DNA from 3 places in the Devosia sp. 2618 genome. Region 2 is predicted to be linked to each of the others. Evidence: predicted binding sites of a transcription regulator. Region 2 holds the regulator's gene; each other region holds the start of a gene.

Region 1 (10,493 bases), 1.0 Mb from region 2:
TCGTATCGGGCGAATACGGCATCTCCCCCGGCCAGGCCTGCGTGTTCTACGCCGACGACACGGCAACCTCGGAAGTCTGGGGCGGCGGCTTTATTGCCGAAGCCGTGCCACAGGTCTTCGCGGCCTGAGGGGCACACACTCTCCCACCCACAATCGCTGCCCGCGGACTTGATCCGCGGGCCACTCTCAACCCTGCACAAGCGGCGATTGGCCCTCGGGTCAAGCCCGAGGGAAGCGGCGGTGCGTGGGGGCGGTTCTTAGTTCGCTGGTGCCACGTCCGGCACCTGCTCAGGCGTTGCGGTGGTGGCTGCCGCATTGGCTTCGCGCAGGGACTGATACGCATTGATCCCGCCCAGCGAGGTCGAAATGGCGATCACCACCAGAACGGCGCCCAGAACCAGCAGCAAGATCCGGCCACGGTTGAGAGCGAAGGGACTTTGTTTGTCTTGTTCGACCATGGGAACGGCTTTCAAAAAAATCTGCGGATGACACCCAAGGACTGGGTACGCCACGGCGTCTTACCACTAAGGTGCGACTATAGGTAGGCACAGGTGCATGCTTCGGTGATGGGACTGACTGCCGCAGGACCGGTTGAGGTAACGGCCGCGATCACGCGGGCGCTGGTTACCCGTGCCCAAAATGGCGACGCGCAGGCTTTTGGCGAGCTGATCGAGGATCATTACGACCTGATCCATCGCACTGCCTGGAAGTGGTGCGGCAATCGCAGCGATGCCGAGGATGTGGCGCAGGATGTCTGCGTCAAACTCGGCAGTGCCATTGCCGGGTTCGATGGGCGTTCGGCGTTTTCGAGCTGGGTCTATCGCATCACGCTCAACACGGTGCGCGACATGCAGCGGGCCGGGCAGCGGCGCGGCAAATATGCCGATGCCTATGCCGAAATATCGCCCGAAGATCATCCACCCGATCAGGAAGAGGCGGCCACCAGCCGTCAACTCTGGGCGGCGGTGCGGGACTTGCCGGAAAAGCAGCGCGACGCGGTGCTGCTGGTTTACGCGGAGGAATTGAGCCATGCGGCGGCGGCCGAAATCATGGGCATCAAGGAGGCCACGGTCTCCTATCATGTGCATGAGGCACGCAAGACCCTGAGGGGGCTGCTATGAGCAACGACATGCCAAACGATCCGTTCAACGCCCTCAAAGGTGGCGCGCCAGACCCGCGCGCCGAGGCGAAGAAACGCGCCATGCTGGCCGGAATGGCCGCGTTCGAAGCCTGCCAGAAGAAAGTTGAAACCGCTCCCAAAGGAAACATCTGGGGTCAGCGTCTCAGTTCCATCATCACTTCCTTGAAAGGGAAATCGATCATGGACATGCGTATTCCCATTGGAACCGTCGCCATTGCGCTGGTGGTTTTGCCGCTTGGCTATCAGCTCTATTCCTCAACCTCCATGACGCCCGCACAGAGCGTGGCCGAGCGTCAAGAATTGGCTGAACCCGTCGTCGCTCCAGCACCAATCGCCCCGGCGCCGATTGCGCCGGCCCCAATCGCAATCGAAGCGCCTGAGGCGGCTGCCAAGGAAACCATCGCCGTCGCGCCCCCGCCGCCACCACGCCCCGCGACGACGCCAGCCCCGGCACCCGAGCCCATTCCGCAGGCGGAAGTGAACAATCTGGCCGGCCAAGCTGCCGATGAAGCGCAGGTTGCCGCCGAGCCGGCCCAGCAAGCCCCGATGGCCGATATGGCCACGCCGCCACAGGTTCTGCGCCCGGCGCCGATGGCCGCTCCATCGGTGATGAACCGCGTTGCGCCACAGGGCGTCATGCTGCCGGAAACCATGGCCATCCAGCGCCCGCAGCCAGATGGTGACCAGTTCACCAGCTTTGACGAGCAGCGCCTCAAGGTGGTGGCCAGTGACCCCGTGTCGACCTTCTCGCTCGACGTCGATACGGCCAGCTATTCCTATGCCCGCCGCTTGCTGGAAGAGGGCTATCTGCCCGCGCCGGACTCCGTTCGCATCGAAGAGCTAATCAACTATTTCCCCTACGACTACCCCGCCGCGCAAAGCGCCGAGGTGCCGTTCCAGCCGACAATGGCGGTCTATCCGACACCGTGGAACCCCAAGACGCAGCTGCTGCAGATCGGCATCAAGGGTTATGTGCCCGTCGCTGGCGAAGACAAGCCGAGCAATCTGGTGTTCCTGATCGATACCTCCGGCTCGATGGACGCACCCGACAAGCTGCCCCTGCTCAAGCGCGCCTTTAGCCTGCTGGTCGATCAGCTCTCGGGCAATGACACGGTGTCCATCGTCGCTTATGCCGGTTCGGCTGGCGTCGTGTTGGAGCCAACCGTCGCCACCAAAAAAGCCGAAATCCTCGCCGCGCTTGACCAGCTGTCGGCTGGCGGCAGCACGGCGGGTTCCGAGGGCATCGAGCTGGCCTATAAACTGGCCGAACAGGCCAAGGTCGTGGGCGGCACCAATCGGGTGATCCTCGCCACCGACGGCGACTTCAATGTCGGCATCGACGATCCCGCCAAGCTCAAGGACTTCATCAAGGCCAAGCGCGATAGCGGCGTGACGCTATCGGTGCTCGGCTTCGGGCAGGGTAATCTCGACGACGCCACGATGCAGGCTCTGGCCCAGAACGGCAATGGTAATGCCAGCTACATTTCCAGCTTCCGCGAGGCACAAAAGGTGCTGGTCGAGGAAATGGGCGGCACGCTGCACATGATCGCCAAGGACGTCAAAATCCAGGTCGAGTTTAATCCGGCTCTGGTCAGCGAATATCGCCTGATCGGCTATGAAGCCCGCGCGCTCAACCGCGAAGACTTCAACAATGACAAGGTCGATGCCGGCGATGTCGGCGCGGGCACGACGGTCACCGCGATCTACGAAATCACCCCCGCCGGCTCGGGCGCAGAACTGGTCGACCCGCTGCGTTACGGCCAGACCGCCAATGAACCGACTGCGGCAGGCGACGAAATCGCGTTCCTGCGCATGCGCTACAAGCTGCCCGACAGCGATGTCAGCCAGCTGATCGAGCAGGCCGTCACGCCAAGCGTGGTCTATGACAATATTTCCGAGGTCAGCGATGACATGCGCTTTGCCGCCGCAGTGGCGGCCTTTGGCCAGAAAATCAAAGACAGCAACTACGGTGGCTCGATGACCTGGGCCGAGATCGAAGCGCTGGCCCGTTCGGGTCGCGGCGCCGATGAAAACGGTTATCGCAGCGAGTTCATCCAGCTGGTCAAAGCTGCCGCTTCGCTCAAGCCCGACACGGCATCTGCCAACTAAAACGACAAAGGCGGCACGCTCACAGCATGCCGCCTTTTATCTGTCTGCAACCACAGCCTACCCGACGCACTGCCGGACGCGTTCGATTTGCGCGGTTGACAGGTCGGCGTCAGAAACAACGTGGAAAATGTCGCCGGTCGACTTGGCCTCATACATGCAGCGGTCCGCCCGATTGAGCAAAGTTTCGGCGGTATCATTGGCGGGATCGAATGCGGCGGTACCGATCGCCGCCCCCACGCGCACCACTTCGCCGTCGATCATCATGGGCTCAAAGGCGTGTTTCATCATGCGATGAAAGGCCGGGAAAGCCGATGCTGCGCCGCCGCTTGGCAATTGCAGCACCACCACGAACTCGTCGCCGCCGAGCCGCCCGACAAAGTCGCTGCTGCGGCAATTGTCGCGCAGGCGAGCGCCGACATGCTGCAGCACCTTGTCGCCAAAGGCGTGGCCGCGCGTGTCGTTGATGGTCTTGAAGCCGTTGAGATCAATGAAGGCCAGCAGCACGCAGGCATTGTCATGCGCCAGTTTGCGACCGATAAAATCGTCGTAGGAGGCGCGGTTAGGCAGGCCGGTCAAAGCGTCGGTGCGCGCAGCCTGGATCAGCGCCTGATCGAGTTCGGTCTGCAGCCTGACGCGCGCCGAAATGTCGATGATGATTTCGATGTCGTAGGATTGCTCGCCGATTTCGGTGCGCTGCGCCGAGATCAATGTCGGAATGACGGTGCCATCGACATGCTTGATATCGACTTCCTGCAAGCGAAATGCCCCTTCGACGTCGAGCAGGCGGCGGCGCTCGTCGCGCGCCGGACTGTTGATGGCCGATCCAGATGCGGCCAGTTCGCGTTGCTTGATGTCGTCCCATTTGTAGCCCGTCAGCTTCAAATAGGCGTCGTTGACCTTCACATAGCGCGAGTCCGCCTTGTGGCTGGTCGTGATGGCCATGGCCACTGGCGCGAATTCAAACATCCGCATCAGCATTTGCGACAGGATCTCGGGTGAGATGGGATCATCTGCAGCCATTGGAACAAGACCTTTCGCGGCGCTAGGTTCACAGAACGGATCGAGGCGAAATTCTACCTAGGTGTCAGTCTAAGCAGCCAAGACCCTAATTTAAGCTGAAGGATGGGGTCTGGTACTTCCAAGTTGATTGGGTTGAGCGCACTTGGTTTCTTTTGTGTTGCCGGAAGAATTCTCATTAGTATTCAATTTACCATAATTGTACTCACAGGCGCCCAAGGCAAAACACCCCCGGACGGAGGTCCGAGGGTGTCTGGCTATCGCTGATAACCCATGTTCGCTGTTAGACGAGCGGCTTGAGGTTGGCCTCGATGCTGGCGCGGCGACCTTCGAGGAAAGGTGGCAGCGCCAGGCTTTCGCCTAGCGTTTCCATCGGTTCGTCGGCGGCAAAGCCGGGCACGTCGGTGGCAATCTCGAACAGGATGCCGCTTGGCTCGCGGAAGTAGAGTGAGGTGAAATAGAACCGCTCGACTTCCCCGCTCGACCGGATACCGGCCTTGGTCACCCGATCGATCCATTGGCGCAGGCTGTCCTGATCCGGCGTGCGGAATGCCACGTGATGCACGCCACCAGCGCCGGGCCGGGCAGGGCTCAGGCTTGGGTCTACCACCACGTTCACCTCAGCGCCCGGACCGCCGGGGCCCATCTCAAAGACATGGGTTTCGGCATTGCCATTGGCGGCAGGGTACGAGCGCACCTTGCGCATGTTCATCACCTGCGTCAGCACGGCCTCGGTCCGGTCAAGCCGCGGCACCGACATCGAGATCGGACCCAGCCCGATGATCTGCCGTTCAGCCGGCACAGGCGACTTTGCCCAGGGCACGACCTTGTTGACCTCGTCGATTACCATGCGGAAACGCTGACCCTCGAAATCCTCGAAATCGAGCGACAGCCGGCCATTGCGATCCTTGATCGCCGAAGTGCCGACATTGTTGTTCTGCAGATGCTCTTTCCACCAGTTGAGGCTCTCCTCGCTATCGACACGCAGACCAGTGCGGCTCACCGTATGGTTGCCGCGCTGTTCGCGGGCCGCGTCAAAATCAAAGAAGGTCAGGTCCGCGCCGGGCGAAGCGACGCCATCACCGTAAAACAGGTGATAGGCGGTGGGGTCGTCCTGATTGACGGTCTTCTTGATCAGCCGCATGCCCAGCGTCTGCGTATAAAAAGCCAGGTTCTTCTTGGCCTCGGCGGTAACCGCCGTGAGGTGATGGATGCCTCCGAGTTCGAGCGTCATGGTGATTGTCTCCTGCTGGGGCGCGATTGCCGCGCCGCTGTTGAGACAAGATGTAGAGCAATGCGCTGGGTTTGTGCAGACTGACAATCCCAACAGACTGGTGTCGATTTTTGAACGATGAGCGATGAACGATGAGCGAACGCGATGCTGCCCCCTCTCCCCTGAGGGGAGAGGGTTGGGGTGAGGGGTTCAATCTCTGAACGACCACTCTGCCTCCACCAACCCCTGAACCCCTCACCGGCGCTACACGCCGACCTCTCCCCTCAGGGGAGAGGTGAACCTCAGCGCACTCTTGCTCATTTGAAAAAGGTCTTCATAGGGAGGGGTATTTCTCCGAGAATGCGGTGTGCGTGGCTCACCCCCTCGCTTGATCCCTCCCCTCAAGGGGGAGGGTGTCGACTTTGGCATCGCGGAAAGGACGCTGTGAATAGGCGTCCAAGTTCACACATCCGCCGGCCTAACTCCCTGTCCCCTCAGGGCGAAGTGAAGGCCCCGACAAGCCACCAGTAGCCCTCATGGTGAGGTGCGAGTTCTTACGAGCCTCGAACCACGAGGGCGTGGCACAATCCGATCACAAAACCCGACACATGTCTTTTTGCCATGCATCCCCCCGCCAGATGCGCTATCCCTGCACATGAACATAAAGGGAACGAAATGGCAGCCCTCACGCTTCGCCGCAAACTTGCTGTCCTGTCCGATGCGGCAAAATACGATGCGTCCTGCGCCTCCAGCGGCTCGGAGAAGCGCAATAGTGCGGGCACCGGCGGCATTGGCTCGACCGAAGGGAGCGGGATTTGTCATTCCTATGCGCCGGACGGGCGCTGCATCAGCCTGCTCAAAATCCTGCTGACCAATTTTTGCGTCTACGACTGCATCTATTGCGTCAATCGCTCGTCTTCAAACGTCGAACGCGCCCGCTTCAGCGTCGAGGAAGTCGTGCGCCTGACGCTCGATTTCTACAAGCGCAACTATATCGAAGGCCTGTTCCTCTCCTCCGGCATCATTCGCTCGCCCGATTACACGATGGAAGAACTGGTCCGAGTCGCGCGTTCGCTGCGACAGGACCACAAGTTTGCCGGCTATATCCATCTCAAGGTCATCCCCAATGCCACAGCCGAGCTGCTGACCGAAGCGGGGCGCTGGGCCGACCGGCTGTCGACCAATATCGAAATGCCCACCGACCTCGGCCTGGAAGCCCTCGCGCCCGAGAAAAAGCCCAGCGAAATCCGCACTGCAATGGCCCGCGTGCGCGGCAAGCTCGATGAGGCAAAGCCCGATCTCAAGTCCAAGGCAAAGCCCGCCAAATTCGCCCCCGCCGGCCAGTCCACCCAGATGATCATCGGGGCCGATGGGGCCGACGATGGCGCCATTCTCAATCGCGCCGCCGGGCTCTATTCCGGCTACAAGCTGCGCCGCGTCTATTACTCGGCCTTTTCGCCCATCCCCGATGCCAGTTCGCGCCTGCCGCTGCGCGCTCCGCCGCTCATGCGCGAGCACCGGCTCTATCAGGCCGATTGGCTCATTCGCTTTTACGGCTTTGACGTGCCCGAAATCATCTCGGGCGGGGAAGGGGGCCTGCTCGATCTCAGCATCGATCCCAAGCTTGCCTGGGCGCTGCGTAACCGGGCGCGCTTCCCGGTCAACGTCAATCGCGCCGATCGCGAAATGCTGCTGCGTGTGCCGGGGCTTGGCACCAAGAGCATTGATCGCATCATCACCACCCGCCGACACCATCGGCTGCGGCTCGACGACGTGGCGCGCATTGCCGGCAGCATCGACAAGGTGCGGCCCTTCATCGAAACCGAAGATTGGACGCCGGGTGGTCTTACCGACGATCAAAGGCTGCGCGCCCGGCTGACGCCGCAGCCGGAACAATTGAGCCTGTTCTGATGCACATCGTGCGGGTGCAAGCGCTCAATGATTTTGCCGAATGGCGCGGCAAGGCGCGCCAGCTTCTGGCCGCCGGATTATCCCCTGAACAGGTCGAGTGGCGTATGGTGGGCGAAGCGGGAGGTCTTTTCGGCGATGTCGAAGAAGTACCCCTGCCAGCCGCATCGGGTCCCGTCGGGTCCGTGCCGCGACAGTTCCTCGATCTGGCGGCGCAAGCCATCTGTCACAGCGATCCCGCGCGGTTTTCTGTGCTCTATCGGCTGCTCTGGCAACTGCAAAGTGATAACCAATTGCTGGGCAATGCGGTGCTCGATGATAACAGTCTGTTAACGAAATGGGCCGCTGCGGTCCGTCGTGATAGTCACAAGATGAAGGCCTTCGTGCGCTTCAAATCCATCGTCGATGATAGCGGCCTCGAACGTTTCGCCGCCTGGTTCGAGCCCGATCACTATTGCCTCGAACTCACCGCGCCGTTTTTCGCCCGCCGCTTCGATGGCATGATGTGGGCCATCATCACGCCTTATGCCTCCGCCTTCTGGGACGGCGAAAGCATTGCCTTCGGCCCTGGTGGCCGCAAGTCCGACGTGCCGCAGGACGATGCCGTCGAGGGTGACTGGAAGACTTATTTCTCCTCTATCTTCAATCCCGCCCGCCTCAAGGTCGCGATGATGAAATCGGAAATGCCGGTCAAATACTGGCGCAATCTCCCCGAAGCCGAACTCATCGCTCCCCTCATTCGCGGCGCCCGCGAAGCCGAAAAATCGATGATCGAACGCGCCGCCAGCCAGCCGCCATCGCGCCATCTGCGTCAGGCTGCCCGTGAAATTGCTGAGGAAAAGCGAAGCGATATCAAGTCTCTGACGGACGTCCGCTCTGCCGTCCAAACCTGCCAACGCTGCCCGCTTTTTGAACACGCCACCCAGCCCGTGTTCGGTGAAGGCCCCGAACATGCCGATGTGATGTTCGTGGGCGAGCAGCCCGGCGACCAGGAAGATCTCGCCGGCAAACCCTTCATCGGCCCGGCCGGCGCGGTGTTCGATGAGGCACTCGCCAAAGTCGGGATAGACCGTAGCCGGGTCTATGTCACCAATGCCGTCAAACACTTCAAATTCGAGCCACGCGGCAAGCGCCGCATCCACCAGCGACCCGACGCGGGCGAGGTGCAGGCCTGCAAATTCTGGCTCAACCTCGAACGTGATTTAGTCAAACCAAAGATCATCGTCGCCCTCGGCGCCACCGCCGCGCAAAGCCTTTTGGGCAAGTCCGTCACCGTCGGCAAACTGCGCGGCGAATCGCTGAAAATAGAAGACGGAACAACGGTTTATGTCACCAACCACCCGTCCTATCTGCTGCGCATTCCCGATGCCGAAGGCCGCGCCCGCGAAGCCATCAAGTTCGAGGCCGACCTTGCTATGGTGCGCGACGCCATCGCTGCATCATAAACGTTGGTTGAAAGTGCTAAGGCTGGCGCTTGACAGGCAAGCCCGCTAAACTTAGTTAGTGCAAGTCGCCGGGGAAACCCGCGTGCCCCTTGGGGCGGAGTAGCTCAGTTGGTTAGAGCGGCGGAATCATAATCCGTGTGTCCCCAGTTCAAATCTGGGCTTCGCTACCATTTCAAACCCCCGGGAAACCGGGGGTTTTTTGTTGCGGTTGATTTCCGCGAAGCCTGATCCCAGGCTAGCACAGTCAAGCACAGCGACTGAGCACCCCCATTGAAATCATTAGCAAATCACCCGCGCAGCACCGAAGTCACCTCGTTCAACAAGGTTTGCCTCAGCCCTTCCTCACAACTTGGCGCGGCGTGCATAGCTGTAGAATTGTCCCGTAAGTACTACCAATTGAAGAGCAGAATGTTTTGTAGATAGTGCACGAATGGATTGGCGAGACGAGGGAGACCGGTGGCGATGATCAAACCCAGAGCCATGGTCAACCAGAGCCAGTAGTGCTTGAGGCGATAGGAGGGGATGGAACGAAAAGCTGCGATCCAGTGCCCCATGGAAAAGGGGGGTAAAGGGATGAGGTTGAACAGCGCATAAGAAATGCTGATTTTGCCGAAGGCTTCAAGCACGCCGACCGCGACCACTGCGGGCATGCCGCCAGGAAAGTGGCGCACCAGCATCGGGCGCAGCTGCCACGCCAGGTTGGCAGAAAACACCAGGATGAGCAGGCTGCCGGCAGTGACCATCCAGATGCTGGCGCGACCAAAGCGCAGTTGGGTGACGTCGATCTGTATCGGCTTGATCCAGCCTATTTGGGCCAGACAGACGCAGAACGTGCCAACCAGATCGAAATGCACCAGCGGATTGAACGTTAGGCGGCCGTCATGTTGTGGACCGCGATCCCCCAGCGTTCGCGACATGAAGGCGAGCGCCCAACCGTGAATGGAAATGACCAAAAGGCCTGCGAAAATGCTATAGGCCAGCGTCTGGCCGGAGGTCGCAAAAAAACGCTGCAGATCAAACATGCTGGGCCTTGAGTGGAAACGGGAGTGGCGACGTAGTTGGCTCAGTTGTCGCCGGGGATGGCGGCAACGCCGTAGCGGGCGGCGAGTTGGGTGAAGCGGCCTTCGTGCTGCAGATCTGTGATGATGGCGTTGATGCGGCGCTTCAGGGTGAGGTCGCCCTTCCATAGCCCGAAAGCGATCGAGTCGTGGGTGTCGCCGGGTAGCCATCGGGCGGTCCAGCCGTGTTCGGCAGCGATGGCGCCGCCTATCAGCGCCTCGGTGACTACCAGATCAAATCCGCCATTTTTCATGTCGGCGACTAGCTTGTCGGGGGCATTGACTAGCTTGATCTGGGCCTGCTGATCGCGCAGCAGGCGGCTGAGCTGGATGCGGTCGCGTCCGGTAATGCCTACATAGACACCGACGCGCTGATCCTGGAGGCTTGGCTCATCGTCTCCGGGCGAAAGCACCACCCAGCCCGTTTCGAGATGCGGCGGGGTGGTGTCAAGAAAGCTGCGGATAGTGGCATTGTCGACGATGCCACCGCCGATGATCTGGCAATTGGCGCGGCTGACTTGCCAGTTACGCGGATTGAGCTCGCGGCCAATGGCGGCATTGGTGTTGAGCACTAGGCGGACCCCAAGGCGATCGGCGACATC
Region 2 (10,493 bases):
TGACCAAGACTCTCGTCATCGATAACTACGATAGCTTTACCTACAATCTCGTCCATTTCCTGGGCGAACTCGGCGCCGACATCACGGTCGTGCGTAACGACAAGATTACGCTTGATGAAATCGCCGCCATGGCGCCCGAAGCCATTCTGCTGTCGCCCGGGCCGGCGACGCCCAACGAAGCCGGCATTTGCCTGGCGCTGATCGACCGGTTTTCGGCAACCACGCCGATCCTTGGCGTATGCCTCGGCCATCAGGCTATCGGCCAGGCCATGGGCGGCGATGTGATCCGTGCGCCGCACCTGGTGCATGGAAAAACGTCGAAGATCCACCACACCGGCCAGGGCCTGTTCCGTGGGCTGAACAACGATTTCGAAGCGACGCGTTACCACTCGCTGATCGTCAAGCAAGACACCCTGCCCGACGTGCTCGAAGTGACTGCGACGACCGATGACGGCCTGATCATGGGCATGCAGCACAAGACCCTGCCCGTGCATGGCGTGCAGTTCCACCCCGAGAGCATCGCCTCGGAAAACGGCCATGCCCTGTTGCAGAACTTCTTGAACATTGCCCGCGACTTCAACCAGAAGAAGGCCGCGTAACAATGGATATCAAGGCAGCACTGCACAAGATTGCCGACCGCAAGGACCTGACCGGCGAAGAGATGCGCAGCGTCATGCGCATCATCATGTCGGGCGACGCGACACCCAGCCAGATCGGCGCGTTCCTGATGGGCATGCGCATCAAGGGCGAAAGCGTCGGCGAAATCGCTGCGGCGGTCTCGATCCTGCGCGAGCAGATGGTCAAGGTCGACGCCCCCGAAAACGCCGTCGACATTGTCGGCACCGGCGGTGACGGCGGCGGCACACTCAATATTTCGACGGCCAGCGCCATCGTGGTCGCGGCATCCGGCGTTCCGGTGGCCAAGCATGGCAACCGCGCTTTGTCGTCCAAGTCCGGTTCGTCGCAGGCGCTCGAAGCGCTGGGCGTCAAGCTGGACCTCACGCCCGAAGAAATTTCGCGCTGCATCACCGAAGCTGGCATCGGCTTCATGTTCGCGCCAAGCCACCACCCGGCCATGCGCCATGTGGGCCCTGCCCGAGCCGAAATGGGCGTGCGCACGATGTTCAACCTGCTCGGTCCGCAATCGAACCCAGCCGGCGTGCGCCGCTACATGCTCGGCGTTTATGCCGAGGAATGGGTTGAACCGGTTGCTGCGGCACTGCTCGCCAATCGCGCCATCAAGGCCTGGGTCGTGCATGGCAGCGATGGTCTGGACGAAATCACCGTCACCGGCCCCAGCTTTGTCGCCCAGATTGCCAATGGCGACCTGCGCAGCTTTGAAGTGACCCCGGAATCGGCAGGCCTCAAGCGCTATGACGCAAAGGACCTGCTCGGCGCCGATCCAGACTATAATGCCCAAGCCATCCATGCTTTGTTCGATGGCGCCCCCGGCGCCTATCGCGATGTCGTGCTGCTCAATGCAGGCGCGGCGCTGATTGTGGCTGACAAGGTTGCAGACCTGCGCGAAGGCGCAGAGGCGGCGGCCAGCATCGTCGACAGTGGCAAGGCCAAAGAAACACTCGCCCGCCTCGTGGCGGTATCGAACGGACGAGATAAATGACCGATATTCTCCAGCAGATCGAAGCCTATAAACGCGAAGAAATCGCGGCAGCAAAAGCCATGCGCCCATGGGCCGAAGTGGTTGCCGAGGCGCATGACCAGCCCGCGCCACGCGGCTTCATCAAAGCCATCAAGGCCAAGCGTGCCAAGGGCGAATATGCCCTGATCGCCGAAGTCAAAAAGGCCAGCCCCTCCAGGGGCCTGATCCGCCCCGATTTCAACCCGGCCGAAATCGCCCGCGCCTATGAGGCCGCAGGCGCCGCCTGCCTGTCGGTTTTGACCGACCGCCCCAGCTTTCAGGGCTCGCCGAGCTATCTGATCGAGGCCCGTGCGGCGACGCAGCTGCCCGTGCTGCGCAAGGACTTCCTGTTCGAAACCTATCAGGTCGCCGAAGCCCGCGCCTGGGGCGCCGACTGCATCCTCGTGATCCTGGCCGCCGTCGACGACGAAACCGCCCGCTACCTGCTCGACGCAGCCGAAGAATGGGGTATGGACGCGCTGGTAGAAGTACACGACCAGCTTGAGCTCGACCGCGCCCTGGCGCTTGAAGCCACGTTCATCGGCGTCAACAACCGCAACCTGCGCACCTTCGAGACCAGCATCGAAACCTCGATCAACCTCGCGGTCGGCGTGCCCAAGGGCACTCTGCTGGTCAGCGAAAGCGGCATTCTCAACCACGAGCATGTGCTCAAGCTCGACCGAGAAGCGGGCATCGGCACCTTCCTCGTCGGCGAAAGCCTGATGCGGCAGGACGACGTGGTGGCCGCCACGCGCACACTGCTGACTGGCTCGCCGCAGACCGCCGCCTGATGACCAACAGGCTCACCCACCTCAACGACCGCGGCGAAGCCCATATCGTCGATATCGGCGACAAGGCCGTTACCAAACGTCGGGCCGTGGCGCAGGCGCGCATCACTGCGGAGGCCGCCACGGTCAGCGCCATCATGGGCGGTGGGCTCAAAAAGGGCGACGCGCTTGCCGTCGCCCGCATTGCCGGCATCATGGCCGCCAAAAAAACCAGCGACCTGATCCCGCTCTGCCACCCCATTCCGCTGACCAAGGTGAGCGTCGATATCGAGGCCGATGGCGCCACAGCGATCACCATTCACGCGACGGCCGAAACCACCGGACAGACCGGCGTCGAAATGGAAGCGCTGGTCGCCGCCTCGACAGCTGCACTGACGCTCTATGACATGGCCAAGGCGATCGACCGCGCCATGACCATCACCGATATCTGCCTGCTGGAAAAATCCGGCGGCAAATCCGGCGACTTTGCCCGACCATGAGCCTGCTGCCCGTCGAAGACGCCATCGCGGCAATCCTGAAGCGCGTGCCCGCCCCCGTCGCCGAGACGGTATCGCTGGCCGATGCGACCGGCCGTGTGCTGCTCGAACCCATTGTCGCGACCCACAACCAGCCGCCGTTCAATTCGAGCGCCATGGACGGCTACGCCGTGCGCGCAGAGGACATCGTGCCCGGTCATCGCCTGCCTGTGGTTGGCACCTCGCAGGCCGGCGCAAGCTACGCCAAAACGCTGATGCCCGGCGAAGCGATCCGCATCTTCACCGGCGCCCCGGTGCCCGAGGGCGCCGATACTGTCATCATGCAGGAAGAGGCGCAGGCCAGCGATGGCTTTGTCTCCTTCACCACCGAAGCACGCCGTGGCCACAGCGTGCGCGCACTAGGCAATGACTTTGCCGTGGGCCAGCAGGTGGTCGACGCCCATGTCCGCCTCGCACCGATGCAACTGGCGGTCGCCGCCGCCGCCAATGCCGCAACGCTGCAGGTGGCCAGGCGCCCGCGCATCGCGCTACTGGCCACCGGCGACGAACTGGTGCTGCCTGGCTCCGAGCTTGGCCCCGACCAGATCGTCGCCTCCAACAGCTTTGGCCTGCGCCCCGAACTGCTGCCCTATGCCGAGACCGTCACCGACTACGGCATCGCCCGCGATGATCGGCAGGAACTGCGGGACAAGCTAACCGAGATATTCGCAGCCGAACCGGATGTGTTGATCACTACTGGCGGCGCCAGTGTTGGCGATCACGATATCGTCCAGGAAATCCTGGTCGACCTTGGCGTGACGCTCGATTTCTGGCGCATCAACATGCGGCCCGGCAAACCACTAATGTTTGGCACTCGTGGCAAGACGCTGGTGTTCGGCCTGCCCGGCAATCCGGTCTCGGCCATGGTCACATCCATGGTATTCATCCGCCCCGCTTTGCGCGCCTTCCTCGGCTTTCCTGAGCCCGCGCTGTGGAGCCTGCCGCTGGCTGGTCCCACGCCGCCCAACACCGCCCGCCGCCACTTCATGCGCGCCCATCTAATCCAGACGCCGACCGGCCCGCAGCTGCAGCCGATCGCGCAGACCGATAGCGGCCATACTTCGTCGCTGGCGCAGGCCGATATGCTGATCATTCAGCCAGAATTTGACCCTGGGCAGTCGCCCGGAACCATTGTCCGGGCCATCCCGCTCGACGGGTTCTGACGGACAACTCGCTGCCAAAAGCAGAAATTTGCTGGGCATATTGCAGAACATAACTGGAACGCGTATGGTCGTTCTGCCTATGTTCCGATTCCCGCTCCGAGAGGGCCCATGCTCACGCGCAAACAACACGAGCTGCTGATGTTCATCCACGAACGGATGAAGGAAAGCGGCATTCCTCCATCCTTTGATGAGATGAAGGATGCGCTTGATCTGGCATCCAAGTCCGGCATTCATCGGCTGATAACGGCGCTCGAAGAGCGTGGCTTCATTCGCCGCCTGCCCAATCGGGCCCGCGCGCTGGAGGTGGTTAAACTCCCCGATTCGATGAACCCTTCGCTCGGTGGCCGCAAGGCGCGCTTTGAGCCATCGGTGATCGAAGGCAATCTGGGCAAGGTCGCATCGCCCCCCTCGCGCATGTCGGCGGCCGAGGATTATGCCAGGCCGATTTCCATTCCGGTCATGGGCCGCATCGCGGCGGGTACGCCGATTTCGGCAATCGAGAATCACACCCACACCATCATGGTGCCGCCCGAAATGCTCGGCGCCGGTGAGCATTACGCGCTCGAAGTGCGCGGCGACTCGATGATCGACGCCGGTATTTTCGATGGCGACACCGTGCTCATCAAAAAGCAGGATGCCGCCAGCACGGGCGAGATCATCGTCGCACTTGTTGACGATGAGGAAGCAACGTTGAAGCGGCTGCGCCGCAAGGGCAACACCATCGCGCTCGAAGCAGCCAACCCCGCCTACGAAACGCGTATCTTCCCACCAGACCGGGTCAAGGTACAGGGACGCCTTGTGGGTCTGCTTCGCAAGTATTGACCATCGGCTGCTGATCTATGGGGCTGCGCAGTTGGCGCGGCCCCTTTTTGTTGGCGCGCACGCGAATTTGACCGGGACACCTTGCCTGCCAGCAACCGATGACGGAAATCACCCGGTCGCATATGTCGTTGTTTTGTCAGCACTTCGAACAAAAGCTGAAATGTGCTTCACAGTTGGCTGCAAACTGTCAATATCGTCCATCTTGCAATATAGACTATTCCGTGCCATATAGGTCGCATACGTTTTCAGCCTAAGTCGGCTGCCTAATGCCGGTTCGCCGGACCGTGGCTTCCTTCTCTACCATGCGAACGTTATTTTCCTCTGGCATGTTGTCATTGGATAACCGCTCGTTCGCTGATGCTACGAGCAAAAGGAAACTATCATGGCCCTCATCACCGGCACCGTTAAATTCTTCAACACCACCAAGGGCTTCGGCTTCATCTCGCCAGAAAATGGCGGCAAGGATGCTTTCGTCCACATCTCGGCTGTTCAGCGTTCGGGCCTCCAGGGCCTCTACGAGAACGACAAGGTGACCTACGAGCTCGAGACCGGCCGTGACGGCAAGGAATCGGCAACCAACCTGACCCTGCTCTAGTTTTTTCTAGACTGGCGAGCGCGCTTCGGCGCAGCTCGGATGAGGCCATCGCGATTTTTCGCGGTGGCCTTTTCTTTTGTGCATTGAGCTTTGGGGCACGTCCTCCTTCGACAAGTTCAGGGTGGTTCGAGGGTCGCTGCGTTCCCGCCTCACAATGAGGGCTACTCATATGGTCGAGTGTTCGAGTAGCCCTCATGGTGAGGTGCGAGTTCTGACGAGCCTCGAACCACGAGGGCATGCCACCACTCATCCCAAACAAAAAGGCCCGCGCGATGCGCGGGCCTTTCGTCATTTTCAGCGAACCAATCAGTGATTGTCGCGCGGCACGCCAAAAGTCTGGGCGATGCGCTGGTACTTTTCGGCTGGCTTGAGGATGGCGCCATCGCCGAGCTGGCCGACGATACCGCGCTGAATTTCCTGCCATGGCGTCTGGTGCTTGGGGTACTTGTAGCCACCGTTGGCTTCGAGTTCGGCCCGACGCGTCGCGATTTCCTCGTCCGAGATCAGTATATTGGCTTGACCCTTGTTGAGGTCGATCCGCACCTGGTCGCCCGTCTTGAGGATAGCGAGGTTGCCGCCCGCCGCCGCTTCCGGAGAGGCGTTGAGAATCGATGGCGAACCCGACGTGCCCGACTGACGGCCGTCGCCGATGCAGGCCAGCGCATGAATGCCCTTCTTGATCAGGTAATCGGGCGGCCGCATGTTGACGACTTCGGCCGCGCCCGGATAACCGATCGGACCCGCGCCGCGCATGAACAGCAGCGTGTGTTCGTCTATGTCGAGCGATGGATCGTCGATCCGGTGGTGGTAGTCCTCGGGACCATCAAACACCACCGCCTTGCCCTCGAACATGCCCGGATGGTCTGGGTTGTTGAGGTAGCGATCGCGGAACTCGGTCGAGATCACGCTGGTCTTCATGATGGCATTGTCGAACAGATTGCCGCGCAGCACGAGGAAACCGGCCTCGGCCTTGAGCGGATTGTCGAAATGGCGGATGACCTTGTCGTCCTGAATCGTGGACGCCCGGCAGTTTTCGCCAATGGTCTTGCCGTTGACGGTCGGGGCGTTCTCGCGGATCAGGCCCTGGGCCATCAACTCGTTGACCACCGCCGGCACACCGCCCGCGTGGTAGAAGTCCTCGCCCAGATACTCGCCAGCCGGCTGCATGTTGACCAGCAGCGGCACTTTGTGACCGTAGGTCTGGAAGTCCTGCAGGTCGAGCTCCACGCCGATGTGCTTGGCGATGGCCTGAATGTGGATCGGCGCGTTGGTCGAACCGCCAATGGCTGAATTGACCACGATGGTATTGATGAAGTTGTCCTTGGTCAGGACGTCGGAGGGCTTGAGGTCCTCGTGCACCATGTCGACGATGCGCTTGCCGGTGCGATAGGCCATTTCCTGGCGATCGCGATATGGCGCCGGAATGGCGGCCGAGCCGGGCAGCTGCATGCCGAGCGATTCAGCCAGCGAGTTCATGGTGCTGGCGGTGCCCATAGTGTTGCAGAAACCAGTGGACGGCGCCGAGGACGCGACCAGCTCGATGAACTGGGCATAGTCGATCTCGCCGGCCGCCATCATCTGGCGGGCCTTCCAGACGATTGTGCCGGAGCCGGTACGCTCGCCCTTGTGCCAGCCATTGAGCATCGGCCCGACCGACAGCGCGATGGCCGGAATATTGACCGTCGCCGCGCCCATCAACATGGCGGGAGTGGTCTTGTCGCAACCAATGGTCAGCACAACGCCGTCCAGCGGATAGCCATAGAGAACTTCGACGAGACCGAGATAGGCAAGGTTGCGGTCGAGGCCGGCCGTAGGACGTTTGCCGGTTTCCTGAATCGGGTGAACCGGAAACTCGATGGCAATGCCGCCCGCTTCGCGGATGCCTTCGCGCACGCGCTCGGCCAGCACGATGTGATGGCGGTTGCAGGGCGACAGGTCTGAACCAGTCTGGGCGATACCGATGATCGGCTTGTTGGACTGCAGCTCTTCGCGCGAGACGCCGAAGTTCATGTAGCGCTCGAGATAGAGCGCGGTCATGTCCGGATTGTCGGGGTTATCGAACCATGCGCGTGAACGCAATTTCTTGGGCGAATCGGCCCCGCCGTTTGCTGCCGTCATCTCAGATTTCCTCAAATCGCGGTCTCACAGGTCGCCCGCGTTAGAACCGTTCTAGCATGACGTACGGCAGAATGAAGGCCATTCCACGCAAAAATCATACAATTAATCATCACGGAACCTGCCTCGCCAAAATCCACCCCTCTCGATCAATTTGAGGAAATGCTTCGCGACCTTCTAAGCGCGATCGACGCATCCCGCTGCAGATTGGAGTGAGTGGAACTCCTGTTTTTCCCAAGGACATTTTGCCAGCTTTACAGACCGCCAAATTCCTATCCGCCCGCGTCGACAGCCCCACAAAGATCACTCAGCCCAATTTATAGGCATTAGTTTTTAATGCTAATTTTTAGGTCATAATGCGTTGACAATTCTAACTCACCACCTAGTCTGATGCCATTCCCGGCATTAGGGGCCCGCCGACGAAAAATTGGCGGGATTGCCGGGGACGTAATCAGGAGAGTTACTATGAAGCGACTAACCGTGTTGGCCGGTATTCTGCTTGCATCGACATCCATTGCTGCAACGGCACAGGATGCTGCAGCTCTGAAAGCTGAACTGGGCGAAATCGTCGATGGGAAGGCCAAGCTGACGCAGGAGATCGTCGACTCTGTTTTCAGCTTCGCCGAGGTCGGTTTCCATGAAACCGAGACCATGCGCTACCTCACCGAAATGCTTGCGGCCGAGGGTTTTACCATCGAAACCGGCATCGGGGGGATGCCGACGGCTTGGGTCGCAACCTGGAGCAATGGCGAAGGTCCCGCCATTTCGTTTAACTCCGACGTCGATGGCCTGCCCGGCCAATCGCAGATGCCCGGCGTGCTGGAGCGGATGCCGATGGTCGAGGGCGGATCGGGCCACGGCGAAGGCCACAATACGGGTATAGCGGTAAGCGTCGTCGCTGCGCTGTCGGTCAAAGACATCATGGAAAGCGAAAACATCACCGGCACGCTGCAGGTCTGGCCCGGCATTGCCGAAGAGGCTTTGGCAGCAAAGCAGTGGTTTGTCGCTGCCGGTGTTTTCGACGATATCGACGTGGTGCTCTCCAACCATGTTGGCAATGGCTTGAGCACGTCCTGGGGCCAGTCCAATTCGATGTCGATGATATCGGCCGAGTACAGCTTCACCGGCACATCATCGCACGCCGCTGTCAGCCCCTGGGTCGGCCGCAGCGCGCTCGATGCCGTGGAACTGATGAATGCTGGCTGGAACTTCCGCCGCGAGCATATGCACCCCAACCAGCGCTCGCACTACGTCATCACCAATGGCGGGCTGCAGCCAAATATCGTGCCGGACAATGCCAGCGTGTGGTATTATTTCCGCAACACGTCGCCGCAAGCCGCACTCGAAATGCTCGAGATTGCCGACGACATTGCCCAGGGCGCAACGCTGATGACCGGCACCAATTGGGAACGCCGCATTCTGGGTTCAGCCTGGCCATCGCATGGCAATGAGGCGCTGGCCAAAGCCATGTATGCCAATATCCAGAGCGTCGGCATGCCGGCCTGGAACGACGACGATCAGGGCTATGCCAAGGCCGTGCAGGAAGCCGTCGGTTCGGCGCCGATCGGGCTTCGCACCGAAATCGGCGATCTTGCTGGCCCCGTCGAAACCGTTGGCTCGGGCCCATCCGACGACATTGGCGCCGTCATGTGGACAGTGCCGACCGTTCGCCTGAGCTTTCCGGCCAATATCGCCGGCACAACCATCCACAACTGGCAGGCAGCCCTCGCCGAAGCGACGCCAATCGCCCACAAGGGCGCCCTGACAGGTGCCAAGGTGACGGCATTGACGGCGCTTGATGTCCTGCTCGAGCCGGAGCTGGTCGACGCGGCCAAGACCTATTTCAGCGACGTGCAAACCAAGGACATCCAGTACTTCCCATTCGAGGGCGAAGGCGATGTGCCGTCGACGCACCTTAATGCCGACACGGACGCCCGCTTCCGCGTGCTGCAGGAAGAGTTCTACTACGATGCCAGCAAGCACGAGACCTATCTCGAACAGCTCGGCATAGCCTATCCGCAACTGGGCAAGCCCGCTGCGAACTAGGATCGGCAATGCGGGTGGCGGGGGCAAGTCTGGTTCCCCGCCGCCCGCCATCACTCTCCTCACAAAATCTGGCTGGCTGAATCTGGTGTCAGCGATTAGGGTCGCGCCGCGAGGACGCCGGTGGTGAGGGATTTCGTGACTGATATTGTAGACTGGGTTGCCGTGGACTGGGGAACCTCGAACCTGCGTGCCTGGGGCATTGCGGCCGATGGTTCCGTGGTGTTTGAAAAGGTCTCGCCAAGCGGCATGGGCAAGCTAGCGCGCGAGGACTATCCCGGCGTGCTGACGGGCCTGCTGGAAGACGTGCAGACCGCGCATGGCGGCCCCATTCAGGTGCTGATCTGCGGCATGGCGGGTGCGCGACAGGGCTGGCTAGAAGCTCCCTATCTGGAAGCGCCAACCGATCTGCGCAGCCTGCTGGCCGGTGCGGTGCAGCCGATGGCCGACAATCGCATCATCGCCTCCATTCTGCCGGGCGTCTGCCAGAAGGCCGGCGGCGACAATGTGATGCGCGGCGAGGAAACCCAGCTGCTCGGTCTTGCGGCGCTCCATCCCGGTTTTTCGGGCATTGTCTGCATGCCCGGAACGCATTCGAAATGGGCAAAGCTTTCCGGATCGCGCATCGAGCATTTTTCGACTGCCATGACCGGCGAAGTGTTTGAAGTGCTGCGCACCCATTCTGTGCTGCGCCATTCCTTTAACGGCGACATAGATGGCCCGGGTCGCGCGGACGGCTTTGCGGCGGGTGCTGCCGCGGGACTTGATCATCCCGAACAATTGCTGGGCACGCTATTTCAGGTGCGTGCCGGA
Region 3 (10,493 bases), 320 kb from region 2:
CCTATCAGGACGAAAACATCTCCGTCGAACTGACCGGCCCGCCGATCTGGACCTCTGAAATGCTCAATGCTGCGGTGAGCGATCAGATCAAGTTCACCATCTGGGGCTTTGGGCTGGGCGCACTCATTGCGCTCCTGGCATTGCGCTCGCTGACCGGCGCATTGCTGGTCGCCGCAATGCCCTTCCTCGCCCTGATCTGGTCGATGGGCATAATCCTGTTGTTCTTCGGCTCGTTCACGTTCCTCACCATCATCGTGACGACGCTGGTGCTGGTGATCAGCTTCGCCGAATCGATATTCTTCATCTTCAACTGGCTCGCCTATTGGCGGGACGGGATGGAGCCCAACAAGGCAGTCGACGCGACCGTAAAGCTGGTCGGGCCCGCCGCTGCACTGACCATGCTGACGACCCTGATCAGCTTCGCATCGCTGGCGCTGACGCCGGGTCAGGGCGTGCGCGAATTCTCCATCGCAGGCTCTATCGGCTCCGTTCTGCTGTTTGTCTGTCTGATGACCTTCGTGCCGCTGATGCTCAAGACCGCCATCCGGCTGGGCTTCAAGCCACCCAAGCGCTCAAGCCTCGTGTTGACGGCGCCTTTGCCCGTGGCGTGGTTCATGGCCAGCAAGTTCGGGCGGCAGCTATCGATCATCGCGATCCTTGTCACCCTGCTGCTGTTCATCCCCTATTTCCTGATCAAACCGCATTTTTCGTTCGAAGGCGTCGTGGCCAATGAGTCCACTGCGTTGTCGGCAGCGGCCGATATCGACGAAGGCGTCGGTGGCGTTGCCCCGCTCTACATTCGTGTGCCTCTCGCGGATGGCGACCCCAATGTCAGCGCCGAAGACTTCAAGACCATTGTTGCCGTACACAGGATTCTGGAAAAGCACCTCGGCCAGAACAAGGTTATCTCGGTCGAGAGCATGACCAATTACACCGAGAGCGGCTTCTCGCGCCAAGAGGTGTTCGAGTCCGTCGGGCCATTCATGAAGCGCCGTTTCGTCACCGATGACGGCACGCAGGCGCTCGTCACCGGATTCATGCCGACCATCATCGACTCAGACGACCTCAAGCAACTGGTCATCGATGTCGACGCAGAGCTGAAAGCGGCCGGCATTACCGGCGCCGAGATCGGCGGCTTCCGGATTTTGACGACATTCGCCACCGACCAGATCGTTGCCGGGCTGCAGCTCGATCTGACCCTTTCGGTGCTGGTCAACATCGCGCTGATCGGCTTTGCCTTTCAGTCCTTCCGCGTCGCGCTGGCCTCGGCCATTCCCAACCTCTTCCCGGTTTTGGGCACCCTCGCCTGGCTTTATTTCACCGGTCAGGGCCTGCAACTGACGACCGTGATCGCGCTCACCATCGCCTTCGGCATTGCCGTGGACGACACGGTGCATTTCCTGTCGCACTACCTCCATTCCCGACGCGAGGAAAGTCGCCCGCATATGGAGGCGGTCAAGCACACGCTGGATCGCATCGGCGGCGCGATCATCGCAACCACCATCATCCTCTGTTCCGGCGTCGTTATCGTCACTTTCTCGGACCTGCCGCAGGTGGCGATGTTTGGCACCATGTTCGTCTCGACGCTGGCCTTTGCGGTCATCGGAGACCTGTTCATTCTTCCGGCCATGCTGCTGGCCGGTGGCAAATTCTTCCATCCTTTGGGCCGGATCAAGGTGCGTATGGCCGACCACGAGGCGACGCCCGACGATCCGACCGGCGAACGTGCCAAGCCGCTGCCCTCCTGATCTCAGCCAAGGAAATCACCGCTATCCCCGCAGTCGGGGGCTTGCAGGCGGTTAAATTGTCGAGAACATTGACCGTCAAGCAAGTGTGGTTTGCTATCGGTCGCCGAATGCGATCTGCCCGGGGGCAGGATTTTACTGGAGCGTGCGTGCAATGAGCATTTTCGGAGTTCTGTCGCGTGCCATGGCAGTGGCGACCGTTGTGGCTGCCATGGGTGGCGCAGTTGCCCCGGCTATCGCCGCTCCGGCCGACGTTGCCCTGATCAAATCCTATATCGGGGAATGGCGCGGACGCGGCACGCTGGTCGGCGCCACCACCGAAACCGTGGTCTGTCGCCTGTCGCTCACGCAGGGCAATCAGGACAAGGTCAACTATAGCGGCCGCTGCACGCTGGCGGGCACCCAGCTCTCGGTCGCCGGCACCATGGCCTATGTCGAGGCCAACAAGCGCTATGAAGCCGCGATGACGTCCAACGCCACCTTTACCGGCATCGCCGTCGGCCAGAAGCGCGCCGGTGGGCTGGTGTTCAACCTGCGTGAGCGCGAACAGGACGAACACGGCAAACCGCTCAACATCACGGCGCAAATTTTCCTGCGCCCGGATGCGATCACCGTGGCGTTCGAGGTGGTCTATGTCGAAAACGGCGATAACCTGCGCGCCGACGTGCCCTTCACCAAGCAATAGACCCACGTAACCTTTGGGGACTGTGCGGGCGGCTTCATGGCCGCCCCAATTGTTTTTGGTTTGCAAACCCTTGGCGGGCAGAAAATCTTAACCACCAGCGGGTTAGGTTTTTTTGCCTATCCGAGAACCCTCAATTGTCCAGCCGAATAGCCGCTCAGCATTTGTCTGCATCTGCGCCCCAGACGTGGACGCAGACTCGCGACGATTTCAGCGCACGCCTGGTGCGGATGTGCGACCTGCTGGGTATTGCTGGCGCACGCCTGGTTCAGGTGACTGCCGACCAGCACACGGTGATTGCGGCGTTTGGCGACGCCACACCCAATCTCAATGTTCTGGAGGCCATGGCGACGGCGGATACCGCGCCGCTGGTCATCGCCGACACGCTCGACAAGCAGCGCGATCACTGTCGCTTTTATGCCGGAATGACCGTGCCCGCCGATGCCGACCGCCCGGCCATGCTCCTCAGCCTGTTCGATTCGCGCCCGCGCAGTGCGGCCATGGCCAACACCATTGCCGCCTTGGCGCATGATGCGCTGTCGCAGGTGATCATCGAGCGCCAGCGGCGCGAGATCGCGATTCAAAGCGCGACCATTGCCAGGCAGATCGAGGTCGAGCGGCAACGCCGCTGCCTGTTCGACCGGGCCTCGGCCACGGCGCGGATCGGCATCTGGGAATGTGATCTGTCGGACGGCTCGCTGCGCTGGACCAATGGCGTCTATGACCTGTTCGAGTTGCCGCATGGCAGCCCGATTGCGCGCGACACCACCCTGCCCTTTTACAGCGATGAGTGCCGCCGCGACATGGAGGCGATGCGCGCCCACGCCATCGCCAATTGCTCCGATTTTGCGCTGACCGCCAAGATCACGACGGCCAAGGGCAATACGCGCTGGATGCGCCTGACCGCAGCCGTCGAAGCGGTCAACGGCAAGGCGACGCGCATTTTTGGCATGAAGCAGGACATTACCGAAGAAAAACTGCTCGGCGATCACACGCGCTATCTGGCCGAGTTCGACGTCATGACCGGTCTCGCCAATCGCAGCCAGTTCCAGACGCGCCTCGACATGCTCAATGATGGCTCCAGCAAGCGTCAGATCGGCGCGCTGCTGCTGATGGATCTTGATGGCTTCAAGCAGATCAACGACACCCACGGCCATGCGCTAGGCGATGAATGCATCAAGGAAGCCGCCGCGCGGCTGACCGAGAGCAGCGGCACGGCAGAACTCGTGGCGCGGATCGGTGGCGATGAATTTGCCGTGCTCCTGGGTGCCGACCTCAGCCTCGCCGAGATCGAGCAGCGGGCGCAGGCTATCGTCGAAATGGTCGCCCAACCCCTCGCTCGCATGGGCCACACCATGGCGTTAAGTGCATCGGTCGGCGTTGCACTCTATCGGGGCGGTTCGGCCGAGGACCTGTTCCGGCAGGCCGATACGGCGCTGTACGCAGCCAAGGCCGCCGGTCGCAACACGACAATGACCTTCCCCATCGCCGCCTGACACTCAGGCCAAAAAGAAAGGCCGCCGAAGCGACCTTTCTGCATTCTGAAATAATCCAGCGTTCTTAGAACGGGATATCGTCGTCCATGCCGCCTGGCTCGAAGGCCGGTGCATTGGAGGCCGGACGACGCGCGCCGCCACCGGCATTGTCGCGCACGCCACGGAAACCACCGTCGCCGCCGCCACCGCCGCCATAACCACCACCCTGGCCGCCGCCACCGCCGCCTTCAGCGTCGTTGCGGCCGTCGAGCAGCGTCAGGTTCGAGTTGAAGCCCTGCAGCACGATTTCGGTCGAATACTTGTCGGCGCCGGACTGGTCCTGCCACTTGCGGGTCTGCAGCTGGCCTTCGATATAGACCTTGCTGCCCTTGCGCAGATAACTCTCGGCCACGCGCGTCAGACCTTCCGAGAAGATCACCACACGGTGCCACTCGGTCTTTTCGCGGCGTTCGCCGGTGTTCTTGTCTTTCCAGTTCTCCGAGGTGGCGATCGACAGATTCACCACCTTGCCCCCGCTTGGGAGGTTGCGCACTTCTGGGTCAGCCCCGAGATTGCCCACCAGGATGACCTTGTTCACACTGCCTGCCATCGCTCATTCCTTTCGATTCAGTCCCCGGGCCTTTGCCCACGAGGACGCTCACTTACATAGCGGCGGCACCTTACTCCCGCGCGCCGCTCACCGCCCGCGCCTTGGCGAAGTTGTGAACAGAAGTGTCTCTTCATTTGTTCTCTTTATGTTCCATATATCTTGGCCAGTCAAGCATCCTCCACATGAGGCACTGCCTCGCATTGGAAATGCTCGCTGGCGGCATTTGTGCACACGTCCAGCTGCGCGGCGTTTTGTTGTCTGCTGACAGACCCTGTCAGTAGCCGTGCTCCAAAACCGCGGCATGATCTTCGGACTTGACCGAATCCGCATTGTTCCGCTTATGTTCACCGCAAACAATGCCGCTTTGGCAAGTCGTCAGCTACACGCTAAGGTGACCTGCAAGCCGGGCGGCCATGCGTTTGCCCCGCTTGTGGCAAGCGCGCGGCGCCCCTATTTATCTGGTCTTCCTGACCAAATGCCCATTATCGACTTTGCCGTGGTGCAGCCTGCTGGCGCACCGAGCCATGGACTGAATTGATGACCACCAAGCCAAGCCAGAACCGTGAGATCATTGTGCGCGGAGCCCGCGAACATAATCTCAAGGGCATCGACCTCAAATTGCCGCGCGACAGCCTGATCGTGATGACGGGTCTGTCCGGGTCCGGCAAGTCGTCGCTGGCATTCGACACCATCTATGCTGAAGGCCAGCGCCGCTACGTGGAATCGCTGAGCGCCTATGCGCGCCAGTTCCTCGAGATGATGCAGAAGCCCGATGTCGAGCATATCGAGGGCCTGTCGCCCGCGATTTCCATCGAGCAGAAAACCACATCGCGTAACCCGCGCTCTACCGTTGGCACGGTCACCGAGATCTACGACTATCTCCGCCTGCTGTTTGCCCGCGTCGGCGTGCCCTATTCGCCCGCAACCGGCCTGCCCATCGAAAGCCAGACCGTCAGCCAGATGGTAGACAAGGTACTGGAACTGCCCGAAGGCACGCGGCTTTACCTGCTCGCGCCGATCGCGCGCGGCCGCAAGGGTGAGTACAAAAAGGAACTCGCCGACCTGATGCGCAAGGGCTTCCAGCGCGTCAAGATCGACGGCGAATACCACGAGATCGAGGAAGCCCCTGCCCTCGACAAGAAGTTCAAGCATGACATCGAAGTCGTGGTCGACCGCGTGGTGGTCGGGCCAGACATTTCCGGCCGCCTGTCGGAGAGCTTTGAGACGGCGCTGAAGCTGGCGGACGGCATCGCGCTGATCGAGTTCGTCGACGAGAAGGCCGAAGACGGCAGCGCCAAGCAGACGACGTTCTCGGAAAAGTTCGCCTGCCCGGTCTCCGGCTTCACCATTGCCGAAATCGAGCCGCGCCTGTTCTCGTTCAACAACCCGTTCGGCGCCTGCCCGGTTTGCGATGGCCTTGGCACCGAACAGAAGATCGACCCTGACCAGATCGTTCCGGATGCGACCCTCTCGATCAAGGACGGCGCCATCCTGCCATGGAGCAAGACGAGCGCGCCTTACTACATCCAGACGCTGGCCGCCGTGTTGAAGATGTATGGCGCCTCGACCGCTACGCCGTGGAATGAACTACCCTTCGAGATCCAGCACGCCGTACTCTATGGCACCGGCAAGGACAAGGTCGACTTCGTCTATGACGATGGCCTGCGCCAGTACAAGACTACCAAGGCCTTTGAAGGCGTCATCGGCAACCTTGAGCGTCGCTACAAGGAAACCGAAAGCGCAGGCATGCGCGAAGAAATCGAAAAGTACATGTCGGCCAAGCCCTGCTTTGCCTGCGGCGGCTATCGCCTCAAGCCGGAATCGCTGGCCGTCAAGATCGACGGGCTGCATGTCGGCCAAGTCACCGAGAAGTCCATCAAGGATTCCCTGACCTGGTTCGAACAGCTGCCGGCCAAACTGACGCCAAACCAGCAGACCATCGGCGAGCGCATCCTCAAGGAAATCCGCGAGCGGCTGAATTTCCTCGTGGCAGTTGGCCTTGATTATCTTTCCATGTCGCGAAATTCCGGCACTCTGTCGGGTGGCGAGAGCCAGCGTATTCGCCTTGCCAGCCAGATCGGCTCGGGCCTGACCGGCGTGCTCTACGTGCTTGATGAGCCCTCGATCGGGTTACATCAGCGCGACAATGCCAAGCTGCTCGAAACGCTGCGTCGCCTGCGCGATATCGGCAATACCGTGATCGTCGTCGAACACGACGAAGACGCCATCATGACCGCTGACTACGTTGTCGACATCGGTCCCGGTGCTGGCGTACACGGCGGCCATATCGTCGCCGAAGGCACGCCACAGGACATTATCGACAGCCCCGACTCGCTGACCGGAAAATATCTGTCGGGCCGCATGGGCATTGCCATGCCGGCTGAGCGTCGTCAGGGCACCAAGGGAAAGACCCTCAGCGTCATGGGCGCCACCGGCAACAACCTCAAGAACGTGTCGGTCGATGTGCCACTGGGCATGTTCGTCGCCATCACCGGCGTTTCGGGCGGCGGCAAGTCGACACTGATGATCGACACCATGTACCAGGCCATTGCCCGCCGCCTGAACGGCGCGCGCGTGGTCCCTGCCCCCCATGAATCGCTGACCGGCCTCGAGTTCCTCGACAAGGTCATCGATATCGACCAGTCGCCGATTGGTCGCACACCACGCTCGAACCCTGCCACCTATACCGGCGCGTTTACGCCGCTGCGCGAGTGGTTTGCCGGCCTGCCGGAAGCCAAGACGCGCGGATACGGCCCCGGCCGTTTCAGCTTCAACGTCAAGGGCGGGCGCTGCGAGAAGTGCGAGGGCGATGGCGTTCTCAAGATCGAGATGCACTTCCTTCCTGACGTTTACGTCACCTGCGACGTCTGCAAGGGCAAGCGCTACAACCGCGAAACGCTCGAAGTTCAGTTCAAGGGCAAGTCGATTTCCGACATCCTGGATATGACCATCGACGAAGGCGTCGATTTCTTCTCGGCTGTTCCGGTCATTCGCGACAAGTTCGCGACACTGCAACGCGTCGGCCTTGGTTATGTAAAGGTCGGCCAGCCGGCCAATACGCTCTCGGGCGGCGAGGCGCAGCGCGTCAAGCTCTCCAAGGAACTCTCCAAGCGCGCCACCGGCCGCACGCTCTATATGCTGGATGAGCCGACGACAGGTCTCCATTTCCACGACGTGGCCAAATTGCTCGACGTGCTGCATGAGCTTGTCGAGGGCGGCAACACCGTCATCGTCATCGAGCATAACCTCGAAGTCATCAAAACCGCCGACTGGGTCATAGACCTCGGACCCGAAGGTGGCGACGGTGGCGGCGAGATCGTCGCCATGGGTACGCCGGAAGATGTCGCGGCAAATCCGCGCTCCTATACCGGCAAGTTCCTCAAGGAAGTGATGGCCCGTCGGCCACATTTCGCGACCCGAGCCGCCGAATAACCAATTCTCGCCAATGACAATGTCAACGCTAGCAGTCTGTTAGCGTTGACCAGCCTTTTGCTGCGCTTGGTGCACATGGCTGTTTTGTGTCAGTTCATGAAAAATGCCATGCGCAAGACGCATGCAGCGCTTGACGTTTACGACATGGCGCTGCCGTTCAAATCACCCCATCTTTGCGGCGTCAGTAACCAGCACTAGGGAATACTCTGATGTTTGTGCGTGTGGTCTGGCGCGTCAAGCGCCTGGTCGACATCAAGCAGACGTTGCGGGAAATGGACGTTCCCTCGACGCGTGATGCCGATTTACTGGGGCTTACCGGCCCCGACTTCTCGAAGATGACGCGGTCACTGTTTGATCGTTGAAGACTTCGACTGCGAAATTATTGATGGCCGCCGGATGGTCACCCGGCGGCCATTTGCATGACACAAGCCTTAACCGAAGATGAACCATGACGGTTAAAGCCCTGCGCAGGACGCATGACCCGTTTGAGCAATGACCCACTGCTCATCTGGCAGGCAGTGATCTAAATATAAGCTCGTAAACGAAAGGAGACTACCAAATGGACATTCGCAAGACTTTCAAGAAGTGGGCCGCATACCAGCAGACAGTCCGTGAGCTTGCTGCTCTCGACAATCGTCAGCTCAACGACCTGGGCATTTCGCGCACCGACATCAATCGGATCGCACGTGACCATGCTGCCGGTCTCTAAGTTTCACTTCGCTGAACTTACAGACTTCGTAAACCGAACAGCCGCTTCTCTCTGAGATGCGGCTGTTTTGCTTTGTGGGGTTTGACCTGCCAAGCAATCCGCCAGAACAGCCGCGCGAACAATTTATCCCCGCCTGCCCGACGCAGCGGTAAACTCGCCCCTCAGTTGTTGCGCTAAGTGGTGGCGCTTGGTATCTGCCGGGCATGTCCACATCAGAACCTATTCATATCATTGGCGGCGGTCTCGCCGGATCCGAAGCCGCATGGCAGGCCGCGCAAGCCGGGGCCAAAGTCATCGTGCACGAAATGCGCGGCATCAAGCCGACCGACGCGCACAGCACCGACAGTTTTGCCGAGCTCGTCTGCTCCAACAGCTTCCGCTCGGACGATCACGAGCAGAACGCCGTCGGCCTGCTGCACGAGGAAATGCGGCGCTGCGGCTCGCTGATCATGCAGGCTGCCGACAAGCACAAGCTACCCGCCGGCGGCGCGCTTGCCGTTGATCGCCATGCGTTTTCCGATGAGGTGACGCGGGCCATCCACAACCATCCAAATATCACCGTCATCCGCGAAGAAGTCGCCGGTTGGCCGCCGGCCGAGTGGAGCAATGTCATCATTGCTTCCGGCCCGCTGACCTCGCCTGCATTGGCCGATGCCATTCTGGCGACGACCGGCGAAGACGCCTTGGCGTTCTTTGACGCGATTGCGCCGATCGTCCATTACGACAGCATCAATATGGACATTGTCTGGGCGCAGTCGCGCTATGACAAGGCTGGTCCGGGCGGCACGGGCGCTGATTATCTGAACTGTCCAATGGACAAGGATCAGTATTTTGCGTTCGTTGAGGCGCTCAAGACCGCGCCGTTGCACGAATTCAAAGACTGGGAAAAGGTCCCTTATTTCGACGGCTGCCTCCCAATCGAGGTGATGGCCGAACGCGGCGTCGAAACGCTGCGCCATGGTCCGATGAAGCCGGTCGGTCTGACCAATCCGCGTGATCCTCTGGTCAAGAGCTACGCCATCGTCCAGCTGCGGCAGGACAATGCGTTGGGCTCGCTGTGGAACATGGTCGGGTTCCAGACCAAGATGCGCTACGGCATCCAGGCGGAGATTTTCCGCATGATCCCTGGTCTCGAAAACGCGCAGTTCGCCCGCCTGGGTGGGTTGCATCGTAACACTTTCATCAATTCCCCCAAGGTGTTGGGCAAAGACCTCAAGCTCAAGGCCGATCCGCGCGTGCGTTTCGCCGGTCAGGTGACGGGCGTCGAGGGCTATGTCGAAAGCGCCGCCGTTGGTCTGCTCACCGGGCGTCTGGCAGCGGCTGAATCCCGTGGCGAGACCATGGCGACGCCGCCGATCACTACCGCGCTCGGCGCGCTGGTGGCGCATATCACCGGTGGCCATCTGGAATCGGAAAGCTATAGCGGCGCGCGCAGCTTCCAGCCGATGAACGTCAATTTCGGACTGTTTCCCGAAGTCGAGATCGTCAAGCCGGAAGGCGCTGGCCGCTGGCGCGGCAATGACAAGACCATCGCCAAGCGTAAGGCGATCACGACGCGGGCTCTGGCCGATCTGCAAAGCTGGATTTGACCACGGGACACCCCAATCAGACCTCATGGTGAGCTTGTCGAACCATGAGGTCGGGGACCTCAATCGCGCCACGACCTCGTCCTTCGACGGGCTCAGGATGAGGTCTACTGGCGGATGTGCGAGCCGAGAAGCTTGGTCTAACGCCCCGAACTTATCCCCCACCACGACAGGCGGAGTATCTTGCGCCAGTCGGGTTCGTCCACAGCGGGTGTGAAGATCGTGGTTTTTCGACGGCTTAGTCCGGCCAATTG

What was found. The regulator LexA, encoded in region 2, represses DNA repair genes until DNA is damaged. The targets are predictions, from matches to a motif close to TGTTCNNNNTGTGTTCNG.
Region 1: ABIE28_RS01395 (putative DNA modification/repair radical SAM protein) is a predicted target of LexA. The motif match lies at 6,136-6,153, and genes of this name have one in related genera.
Region 3: uvrA (excinuclease ABC subunit UvrA) is a predicted target of LexA. The motif match lies at 4,843-4,860, and genes of this name have one in related genera.

What each region holds. Positions count from the first base shown of each region.
Region 1 is NZ_JBEPOO010000001.1:279,627-290,119, forward strand. It holds gene mnmA (tRNA 2-thiouridine(34) synthase MnmA) at 1-128, shown strand, start outside; gene ABIE28_RS01370 (hypothetical protein) at 258-458, opposite strand; gene ABIE28_RS01375 (RNA polymerase sigma factor) at 609-1,121, shown strand; gene ABIE28_RS01380 (vWA domain-containing protein) at 1,118-3,250, shown strand; gene ABIE28_RS01385 (GGDEF domain-containing protein) at 3,308-4,270, opposite strand; gene ABIE28_RS01390 (ring-cleaving dioxygenase) at 4,551-5,501, opposite strand; gene ABIE28_RS01395 (putative DNA modification/repair radical SAM protein) at 6,156-7,391, shown strand; gene ABIE28_RS01400 (UdgX family uracil-DNA binding protein) at 7,391-8,833, shown strand; tRNA gene ABIE28_RS01405 (tRNA-Met) at 8,927-9,003, shown strand; gene ABIE28_RS01410 (site-2 protease family protein) at 9,223-9,855, opposite strand; gene ABIE28_RS01415 (substrate-binding periplasmic protein) at 9,897-10,493, opposite strand, start outside.
Region 2 is NZ_JBEPOO010000001.1:1,288,323-1,298,815, reverse strand. It holds gene ABIE28_RS06550 (anthranilate synthase component II) at 1-599, shown strand, start outside; gene trpD (anthranilate phosphoribosyltransferase) at 602-1,621, shown strand; gene trpC (indole-3-glycerol phosphate synthase TrpC) at 1,618-2,430, shown strand; gene moaC (cyclic pyranopterin monophosphate synthase MoaC) at 2,430-2,906, shown strand; gene ABIE28_RS06530 (molybdopterin molybdotransferase MoeA) at 2,903-4,105, shown strand; gene lexA (transcriptional repressor LexA) at 4,214-4,927, shown strand; gene ABIE28_RS06520 (cold-shock protein) at 5,310-5,522, shown strand; gene ABIE28_RS06515 (IlvD/Edd family dehydratase) at 5,829-7,640, opposite strand; gene ABIE28_RS06510 (amidohydrolase) at 8,103-9,683, shown strand; gene ABIE28_RS06505 (2-dehydro-3-deoxygalactonokinase) at 9,819-10,493, shown strand, end outside.
Region 3 is NZ_JBEPOO010000001.1:1,603,537-1,614,029, forward strand. It holds gene ABIE28_RS08000 (efflux RND transporter permease subunit) at 1-1,748, shown strand, start outside; gene ABIE28_RS08005 (hypothetical protein) at 1,900-2,430, shown strand; gene ABIE28_RS08010 (diguanylate cyclase domain-containing protein) at 2,565-3,923, shown strand; gene ssb (single-stranded DNA-binding protein) at 3,988-4,512, opposite strand; gene uvrA (excinuclease ABC subunit UvrA) at 5,050-7,944, shown strand; gene ABIE28_RS08025 (hypothetical protein) at 8,154-8,306, shown strand; gene ABIE28_RS08030 (DUF1127 domain-containing protein) at 8,504-8,653, shown strand; gene trmFO (methylenetetrahydrofolate--tRNA-(uracil(54)-C(5))-methyltransferase (FADH(2)-oxidizing) TrmFO) at 8,857-10,242, shown strand; gene ABIE28_RS08040 (phytoene/squalene synthase family protein) at 10,380-10,493, opposite strand, start outside.